DNA from 2 places in the Blautia sp. CAG:237 genome. Region 2 is predicted to be linked to the other one. Evidence: predicted binding sites of a transcription regulator. Region 2 holds the regulator's gene; the other holds the start of a gene.
The links. The regulator Rex, encoded in region 2, represses fermentation and respiration genes when NADH is low (regulators of the CRP and FNR family bind a similar motif). The targets are predictions, from matches to a motif close to ATTGTTAANTANTTAACAAT.
Positions count from the first base shown of each region.

Region 1: a site for Rex is predicted at 1,866-1,885, ahead of QZL69_RS03160 (acyl-CoA carboxylase subunit beta). Genes of this name have one in related genera too.

Region 1 covers NZ_FR886699.1:5,977-10,403, reverse strand. The annotation lists gene QZL69_RS03165 (OadG family transporter subunit) at 1-311, opposite strand, end outside; gene QZL69_RS03160 (acyl-CoA carboxylase subunit beta) at 325-1,761, opposite strand; gene QZL69_RS03155 (D-alanyl-D-alanine carboxypeptidase family protein) at 1,976-3,178, opposite strand; gene QZL69_RS03150 (zinc dependent phospholipase C family protein) at 3,264-4,058, opposite strand; gene scpB (SMC-Scp complex subunit ScpB) at 4,071-4,427, opposite strand, start outside.
Region 2 covers NZ_FR886748.1:6,448-10,874, forward strand. The annotation lists gene abc-f (ribosomal protection-like ABC-F family protein) at 1-1,586, opposite strand, end outside; gene QZL69_RS09815 (redox-sensing transcriptional repressor Rex) at 1,745-2,401, shown strand; gene QZL69_RS09820 (bifunctional ADP-dependent NAD(P)H-hydrate dehydratase/NAD(P)H-hydrate epimerase) at 2,495-4,087, shown strand; gene alr (alanine racemase) at 4,145-4,427, shown strand, end outside.

The sequences.
Region 1 (4,427 bases), on a different contig from region 2:
TCATCACCTGAATATTCGATCTCTACATCACCGGTTTCCTTCAGCTCACCCAGGGCGTCTTTGGTTCCGTCCCAGGCTGTCATTGCACTTGAAGTAAACGCATCGTCGGACTCCATGTACTGCTCGATCTGATCATCAGACAGTCCGATGATCTCATCTGTCAGTCCTTCTGCATAAGTTTCAATCTGGTTTTTGACGGTTTCGTCGATCTCACCATCTGCCCAAACAACTGCTGCACCAGAGAACATCAGGGATGCGGCGCAGGCAAAAGCAGCGCAGGTAGTGGATGCTTTCTTTAACATCTGATTCATATGCTCACCTCGCTTAGACTGTGCCATGTTTCTTAGCTGGACGGTCTTCTCTCTTTGTGAACAGCATCTCAAATGCTCCGATCACGTATTTACGTGTGTCAGCCGGAGCGATCACAGTATCTACATATCCTCTTGCTGCGGCAGATTCTACGCTGGACTGCAGTTCTCTGTACTCTGCAGCTTTCTCGTTGATAACAGAAGCTTCTGATCCCGGGTACATGATCTTTGCTGCCATGGAAGCATCCATCATTCCGATTTCTGCATTGTCCCATGCATAAACGATATCTGCACCTACAGATTTGCTGTTCATTGCCACATAAGCTGTTCCGTATGCTTTGCCGATGATGACGTTTACCTTCGGAACGGTTGCGGATGCAAATGCATGAACCAGTTCTCCGATGGATTTAGCCATAACTTTCTCGCTGCATACAGTTGCGTTGAATCCGGTTACGTTTGTAAGAGTCAGTACCGGGATATCAAAAGCGTCACAGAATTTTACGAATCCGGCTGCTTTTCTTGCTCCTCTTGCGGAAAGAGTGCCGTCGAATTCTTCTGTCTTCTCACCTTCTGCATCATAAACTTCTGTTCTGTTGGCTACTGCACCTACAGTCATTCCGTTTACACGAAGGAGTCCTGTAACAACGTCTTTACCATAGTCTCTCTTGGTCTCGAAGAAGATTCCGTTGTCTGCGATTCTGGAAAGTGCGATGGAGGTGTCTCCTGCGCATGCTGCGATATCCTCGCATGCACGGTTCAGATCATCTGTGCACTCTGCGAAAGAATCATTGTCTTCGAAGTTGGATGGAAGAAGGCTTACCAGCTGACGGATCTCAGCAAGGATCTCTTCTTCGGATTCTACAGCATCAATAAGACCAGTCTCTTTGCTCTGGTAATCAGCTGCTGCTGTGTCACATTTCTCTGTGCAGTTTCCATCAAGTGCGTTCGGGCTGTTTACGAACATTTTGCCTTTTTTGGCTTCGATGAATGTGAAGTCGGTCAGTGCCGGAACAACTGCCATTCCTCCGCCACAGGTACCGAATACTGCTGTGATCTGCGGGATCATTCCGGATGCCATTGTCTGTTTAAAGTAGATTCCACCGAATGCTTCCAGTGCATCTGTTGCTTCCTGAAGACGCATTCCTGCACAGTCTACCAGACCGATCACAGGTGCTCCTGTCTTGATAGCAAGGTCATATAATGCGGAGATCTTCTTTGCATGCATCTCGCCTACAGTTCCGTTCAGTACGGAAGCATCCTGGCTGTATACATAGACAAGATTTCCATCGATTACACCATATCCGGTGATAACACCGTCTGAAGGCGCTTTTTTCTCAGTCATGTTGAAATCTGTAGATCTGGCTGTTACGCTTTTCCCGATTTCGACAAAACTGTTGGCGTCAAGCAAAGAAGTGATTCTTGTGCTCGCTAAGCTTTGTGTTGCATTACTCATTCTCTTTTGCCCTCCATGTTTATAAAATTTTAAAATATAACCAAAATTTTAGCCGATTATAATTGTAACCTGTTTTCAAGTTTTTTTCAATACATTTCGGTTTTTTTGTTAAATTTTTAACCCCAAAATTTATTTTATGTCAATGCAAAAATTTTGGTCAAAAAAAGAAAAGCCCTCTCCTCGCGGAAAAGACTTTTTGCTCTCTTTCATTTCCTTAATGAAAAAATCTATCAGAAACATATTCCAGGGTCCGGGTGAAGGTTCTCTCCCCGACAGACTGTTCTGCCAGTACCGGGTAAGCAGAGAGCAATTCCCCATTCAGCCGGAATGTCACCTGCCCGATCTCATCTCCCCGTCTTACAGGAGCTTCGATCGAAGACGGCACTTTTACCTGACAGGTCACATTTTCCCTGTCAGAAAGAAGCATGCAGGTTTCTTTCTGTTCTTCGGAGATATCGAGAAGACCGTGCAGATATATCTTCTTTCTGCCGACAGGATCTCCCGTGAATCCATTTTTGACCTGGATCAGAGGAATCTCGGGGTCTTTCCACCAGCTGCGGTATTTATAATTTTCTTCGCCGTAATTAAGAAGTGCTGCGGTATCCTTCCATTTGTAAGTCTTGTGGTTCGGCCAGCCGCTTCCCAGAAGGGCAACAATGAAAGTCCTGCCGTCTTTTTCCTCTGCACAGACATAACAGTAGCCCGCGTCTCCTGTGTATCCGGTTTTTCCTGACAGGATGCCTTCTCTCATATCCAGGAACGCATTCGCATTGTGGAGAGAAAATGTCCGCTTCTTCTCAATATCTGAAAAAGAATAGTCCCTTGTCTCGGTGATCTTGAGGAACATCGGATTCTGTATGGCATAGCGCATGATAAGTGCCAGGTCCCGCGCTGTTGTATGATGACTTCCCCCGTCATCCTTCGCATCCAGCCCGTTCGGTGTCACAAAATGTGTGTCCGTACAGCCGATCTCTTTCGCTTTCTGGTTCATCATGGCTGCAAATCCTTCCACAGAACCTCCGATATGTTCCGCGATCGCGACCGCGGCATCGTTGTGGCTCTGCAGCATCAGAGAGTACAAAAGGTCTTCCAGATAATACTGCTCTCCTTTTTGAATACCAAGCCGTACATCTGGCTGCGCGGCAGCATTGGAAGAAACCTGTACATAATCATCGCCTTTACCGTTTTCCAGGGCAAGGATGCAGGTCAGGACTTTCGTGGTGCTTGCATTCGCTCTCGGTGTTTCGCCCTCTTTTTCATACAGGACACGCCCCGAATCCCCATCCATCAGAACTGCCGAAAGCGCATAAAGATTTCCGGGCGCACTGCTTTCCCCGGAAGCAGCACAGACTGTGGAATTTATCAAAAAAACTGCTATGACCAGAATCGTGACCGTGATATTATATCTGCGTTTCATATCCCACCTCTTATTCTTTATAGGATATTTTATGCAGACCTGTCCTCATTATATGTCTCTGTTCCTTCCGGTTCCAGTAAGCCGGTCAGCCGTTATAAGTCTTATACCATCTCTCGCCCAGCGGTCTGTCTTCTTTTGAAAGTCTGAATAATTCCTCAAGGTACTGCGGTGCTTCCTTTATCTCCCTGTCATACAGTCCGTGCAGGGCATGGACCGGAACTGCGCTCCCCGGGACCGGGTCTTTCGCCATGAAATATTCCATCATGGAATCAGACAGCTTCTTGCCGGCAAGCCTCGAAAGCACCGTGAGAAATTTCTTACGCCTGCCCTTGTTATCATAGACCAGACAATTTGTGATCAGCTTCATGCGCCTCAGAGATTTCAGGATATCTCCTGTCGCTATTTTGGGGATCGCACGGTGGATCACTCTGGCATAGGGGATTCTCGGAAACACACCGCATGCCGGGTAATAATGATATGGATTTTTATGAGTTTCCAGCATCAATGTCCGGTCAAATTCTTTCTCAAGAAGGGTATGCGTGATCACTTCCTTCGCCGCCATATCCTCGATATAGGGATGGCAGGCGCTGTCCAGAAGATAATGGCATCCGAATCCAAGGAGATAGGCAAGGAGCTTCTCATCGTGCTTTTCGCGCACGATCGCCATTCCCCTCTCAAAAAAAGGAGCCGCTTTTTCCTTATGCATACGGATACCCGTTGTGGATACCTTTGGTTTCAGCATGTGATAAAACAGGATATCCGGTCCATGAAGACCGATCCGGTACAGATTAACATTTCTCTGAATGACCATCTGCATCTCCTTCGGAAGTTTGTGATAGATTTTTTTGCCAAATAAGTCATGTGCATAGGTCGTAGGCATTTTATTTTCCTCCTAAACATCCAGGCGAAGCTGTACTTCTTCCTCGGCTTCCGCCTTAAAATCTTCCAGACGGACCGGATCTACAGCAGGAAGTTCTTCCAGCCCCTGTACGCCAAAACAGCGCAGGAACTCTTCGGTCGTCCCAAGGAGGATCGGTCGTCCCGGCGCATCCAGTCGTCCAAGCTCTTTTACAAGCTCATATTCTACCAGTTTGTTGATCGCATGGTCACATTTTACCCCGCGGATCTTCTCGATCTCTGCCTTTGTGACCGGCTGTTTGTACGCGATAATAGAAAGTGTCTCCAGCATGACATCTGTCAGTGCCGGTTTCTTGGGATGCAGGGCAAGACGGATCAGACATTCGTAGTA
Region 2 (4,427 bases):
TAGTAATCGTAATCACCGATATAGTTGACAACGGCCTGATTGGTCAGTTCCAGGATCCTGGTCGCGGTCTGGTTGATGAAATATCGGTCATGAGAAACATAAAAGACCGTACCGGTGTAACTGTTCAGCGCTTCTTCGAGGATTTCTTTGGAAGCGATATCAAGGTGGTTGGTCGGCTCATCGAGGATCAGGAAGTTTGCCTCGGAGAGCATCAGCTTCGCGAGGGAAACACGGCCGCGCTCACCACCGGAGAGAGAGGAGATCACTTTGAAAACATCATCACCGGTAAAGAGGAAGGCGGCGAGCATGTTTCGAATCTCTGTCTCGGTAAGTGTCGGGTAAGTATCGGAAATTTCCTCAAAGATCGTCTTCTCCGCGTGGAGTACATGGTGTTCCTGGTCATAATATCCGATCTGAACCTTGGAGCCCAGGGAAAAAGTTCCTGAGTCTGCCGGGATAAGATCGTTGAGGATCTTGAGCATGGTCGTCTTGCCGGTACCGTTGTTTCCAATCAGGGCAACGCGCTCACCACGTTTGATCTGGAAAGAGATATCGGTAAAAAGTGTCTGCTCCGGAAAGCTCTTGGAAAGTTCTTCTACCGTGAGAACATCGTTTCCACTGACAACTCTCGGTTCCAGAGAAAGCCGCATCTGGCTCTGGACCTCGGTCGGTTTCTCGATCCGCTGGATCTTACCGAGCATTTTTTCACGGCTTTCTGCGCGGCGGATGGATTTCTCACGGTTGAAGGATTTCAGCTTGACGATGACGGCTTCCTGGTGCTTGATGTCTCTCTGCTGGTTAAGGTAAGCCTTGTACTGTGCGTCACGAAGCTGTGCTTTCTTTTCGGCGTAAGCGGAGTAATTGCCACTGTACATGCGGACCTGGGCGGCATCGATCTCAATGACCTTCGTTACAACTTTATCAAGGAAATAACGGTCATGGGAGACGATAAATACAGCACCCGGATAATTCAGAAGATAAGTTTCCAGCCAGGAAATACTCTCCATGTCGAGGTGGTTGGTCGGCTCATCGAGGAGAAGAATGTCCGGCTTGGAGATCAGGAGTTTACCAAGAGCGACACGGGTCTTCTGTCCACCGGAGAGAGTTTCGACCTGTTTGGCAAAATCTTCGTCCGTAAAGCCAAGACCCTTGAGGACACCCATCAGCTCGCTCTTGTAGGCATAGCCGTTTTCCAGCTCAAATTCGTGGGTCAGGCGGGTGTAGGTGTTCATCAGACGGTCAAGTTCCTCGCCGGAAGCGTTTTTCATCTGGACTTCGATCGCACGCATGCGGTCTTCCATGTCGATGATGTACTGCTTGGTTGTGAGCAGTTCCTCATAGACGGTGCGGTGTCCGCTGACATCCTGATACTGTGCGAGATAACCGATCTTCTTGTCCTTCATCAGAACGACCTGACCGGAATCCGCAGAAATTTCATTCATTATAATACGGAGAAGGGTTGTCTTACCTGCTCCGTTGTTGCCGATGAGAGCGGCTTTTTCACGCTCTTCTATATGAAATGAGGCATCGTTCAAAATGACTTTTTCGCCAAAAGATTTGCTGATGCCCTGACACGATAAAATCATAAATATTCCTCCAAAGTCAATATACGCTATGATTATAAGGTTAAATGATGGCTTTGTAAAGGAAATTTCCTCAAAAATTGTATAGATTTGACAACATTGATTGACAATAAAATAACATTTCGGTATAATTAACAGGAAAGTATAAGGAGGGGACAACGGTGGAAGCAAAACAGATATCAAAAGCTGTAATTAAGAGACTGCCCCGGTATTATCGCTATCTTGGCGAGTTACTGGAAGACAATGTTGAACGTATATCTTCCAATGATCTTAGTAAGAAAATGCGTGTCACAGCATCGCAGATCCGCCAGGATTTGAATAATTTTGGAGGATTTGGGCAGCAGGGATACGGTTATAATGTGAAATATCTCTATACAGAAATCGGTAAGATCCTTGGACTGGATGAGGTACATCCGATGATCATCATCGGTGCCGGTAATCTTGGACAGGCACTTGCCAATTACGTTGACTTTGAAAAACGTGGCTTTAAGCTGGAAGGGATTTTTGATGTCAATCCGGTACTGGAGGGCATCGCGGTCCGTGGAATTGAGATCCAGATGATCAGTAATCTCCCATTCTTCCTCAGAGAGAAGAATATTGAGATTGCGATTCTCACACTGCCGAAGAACAAGGCGAAGGATATGGCAGATATCCTGATCGAGAATGGTATCAAGGCAATCTGGAATTTTGCACATATCGATCTGGAGACTCCGGAGGATGTCATTGTAGAGAACGTACATCTTTCTGAGAGTCTGATGACGTTATCTTACAATCTCAGTCAATATCGTCAGGAACACGTGGAAGAGCAGCAATCATAACATGAGGACAGCAAGAGGCTGTTACCCGGCTCCTTAATGAAGGCGGCTGCGTAACAGCTTTTTGCTTTGTATCGTATATCGAGGAGATATCAGATGAAACGAATTGTAGGCGGATCGGAAATGAAAGCACTGGATGGCTGCACCATTACCGGAATGGGAGTTCCGTCCTGTGTGCTGATGGAACGGGCGGCACTGGCTGTTGTGGATGCAATGGAAGGACATTTTGCGGAAATGTCACAGAAACAGCGGATCTTGTGCGTCTGCGGAGGCGGGAACAACGGCGGAGACGGAGTCGCGATCGCCAGGATCCTGCATCTGCATGGATATAACGCGGAAATCTATATGCTCGGAAATCCGGATCACCGCACAAAGGAAACACGCCGCCAGCTTAAGATCGCAGAGAATTATCAGGTTCCTCTGGTGAATAACCTGGCAGCAGGAGAATATACTACTATAGTAGATGCCATCTTCGGCGTTGGGCTTGACCGCTCGATCGAAGGAAAATACAGAGAAGTCATTCAGGCTTTGAACGAGGTTTCTGCATGGAAAGTGGCGGTAGATCTGCCGTCCGGGGTATGCAGCAACACGGGCAGAGAGCTTGGAATCGCATTTCGTGCGGATCTGACGGTGACGTTTGCATTCCGTAAAACAGGCTTGTGTTTTTATCCAGGCAAAAATTTTGCGGGAAAAATTGTTGTAGCAGATGTCGGCATCTACGAGAATCCGGATCTTCCGACACAGAAAGCGGCACTTGAGAAAAAAGATCTCCAGAAGCTTCCTCTGCGCGCCGCGAATGGGAACAAGGGTACGTTTGGCAAGGTTCTTGTCGTTGCCGGAAGCAAAGGAATGTGCGGGGCAGCGTATCTCTGTGCAGAGGGCGCCTTCGCTGCCGGAGCCGGGATGGTCAAGATCCTGACGGATGAGGAGAATCGCATTCCACTGCAGACGCTTCTTCCGGAGGCGATGTTTGCAGATGATGCTGGCGGCAACGAAGCATGGGTTAATGCAATGCACTGGTGCGACATTGTGGTGATCGGACCAGGACTTGGACAGTCTGAGAAAAGTGCACGGAAAACAGAATTTTATCTTGCCCATGCGCAGAGAATGGGGAAACCTGTGATCATGGATGCGGATGGACTGAACCTGCTCTCGAAACATCCGGAGTGGAAGAAATATCTTCAGCACAGCCAGGTGATCTGTACGCCGCATCTTGGCGAGACGAGTCGGCTGAGTGAAAATTTTATGACTTCTAAAAATAGCGGATTGTTTTCAGAAGCAGCGGATCGGGCACTCTCCATACCGGAAATTCAGCAAAATCTCATTTGGACAGCATCGAATTTTGCAAGGGAAAATGGCGTGGTCTGTGTGCTCAAAGATGCAGTGACTGTTGTTGCAGATCCGAAGAGGGATTTTTGCTGGATCAATCAAAGCGGGAATCCAGGAATGGCGACTGCGGGAAGCGGGGATGTCCTGTCGGGGATCCTGGCAGGGGTTCTGTGTGCATTCCGTTCAGATCCGGAGAATACGGTGGATCTGGCAAAGCAGGCGGCTTTTGGCGTATTCCTTCACGGGCTGGCAGGAGATAAGGCTGTCGAGGAAAAAGGCACTTACGGAATGAAAGCCGGAGACATTGCGCGGGCAGCGGCGAAAGTTCTTAAAGACAGAGAAACTATGCAGGAACTCTGATAAGTTTCAAAAATCCAGATAAAAATAATTGCATTACGCAGTAAGGAGATAAAGATCATGAAAAAATTCGAAAGAGTAAAGGCCGTCGTATCCCTGGATGCGATCGCACATAACTTTGCAGAGATGAAGAAAAACATTGCCAAGGGTACCAAGATCGTTGCTGTCATCAAGGCAGACGGATATGGACATGGCGCAGAGGCGATCGCACGTCTGATCGAAGACTATGACTATATCTGGGGATTTGCAGTTGCGACACCGGAGGAAGCATTGCAGCTTCGTACCTTTGGTGTGAAAAAACCGATTCTGATCCTTGGAATCGTTTTTGAAGAATATTTCACAC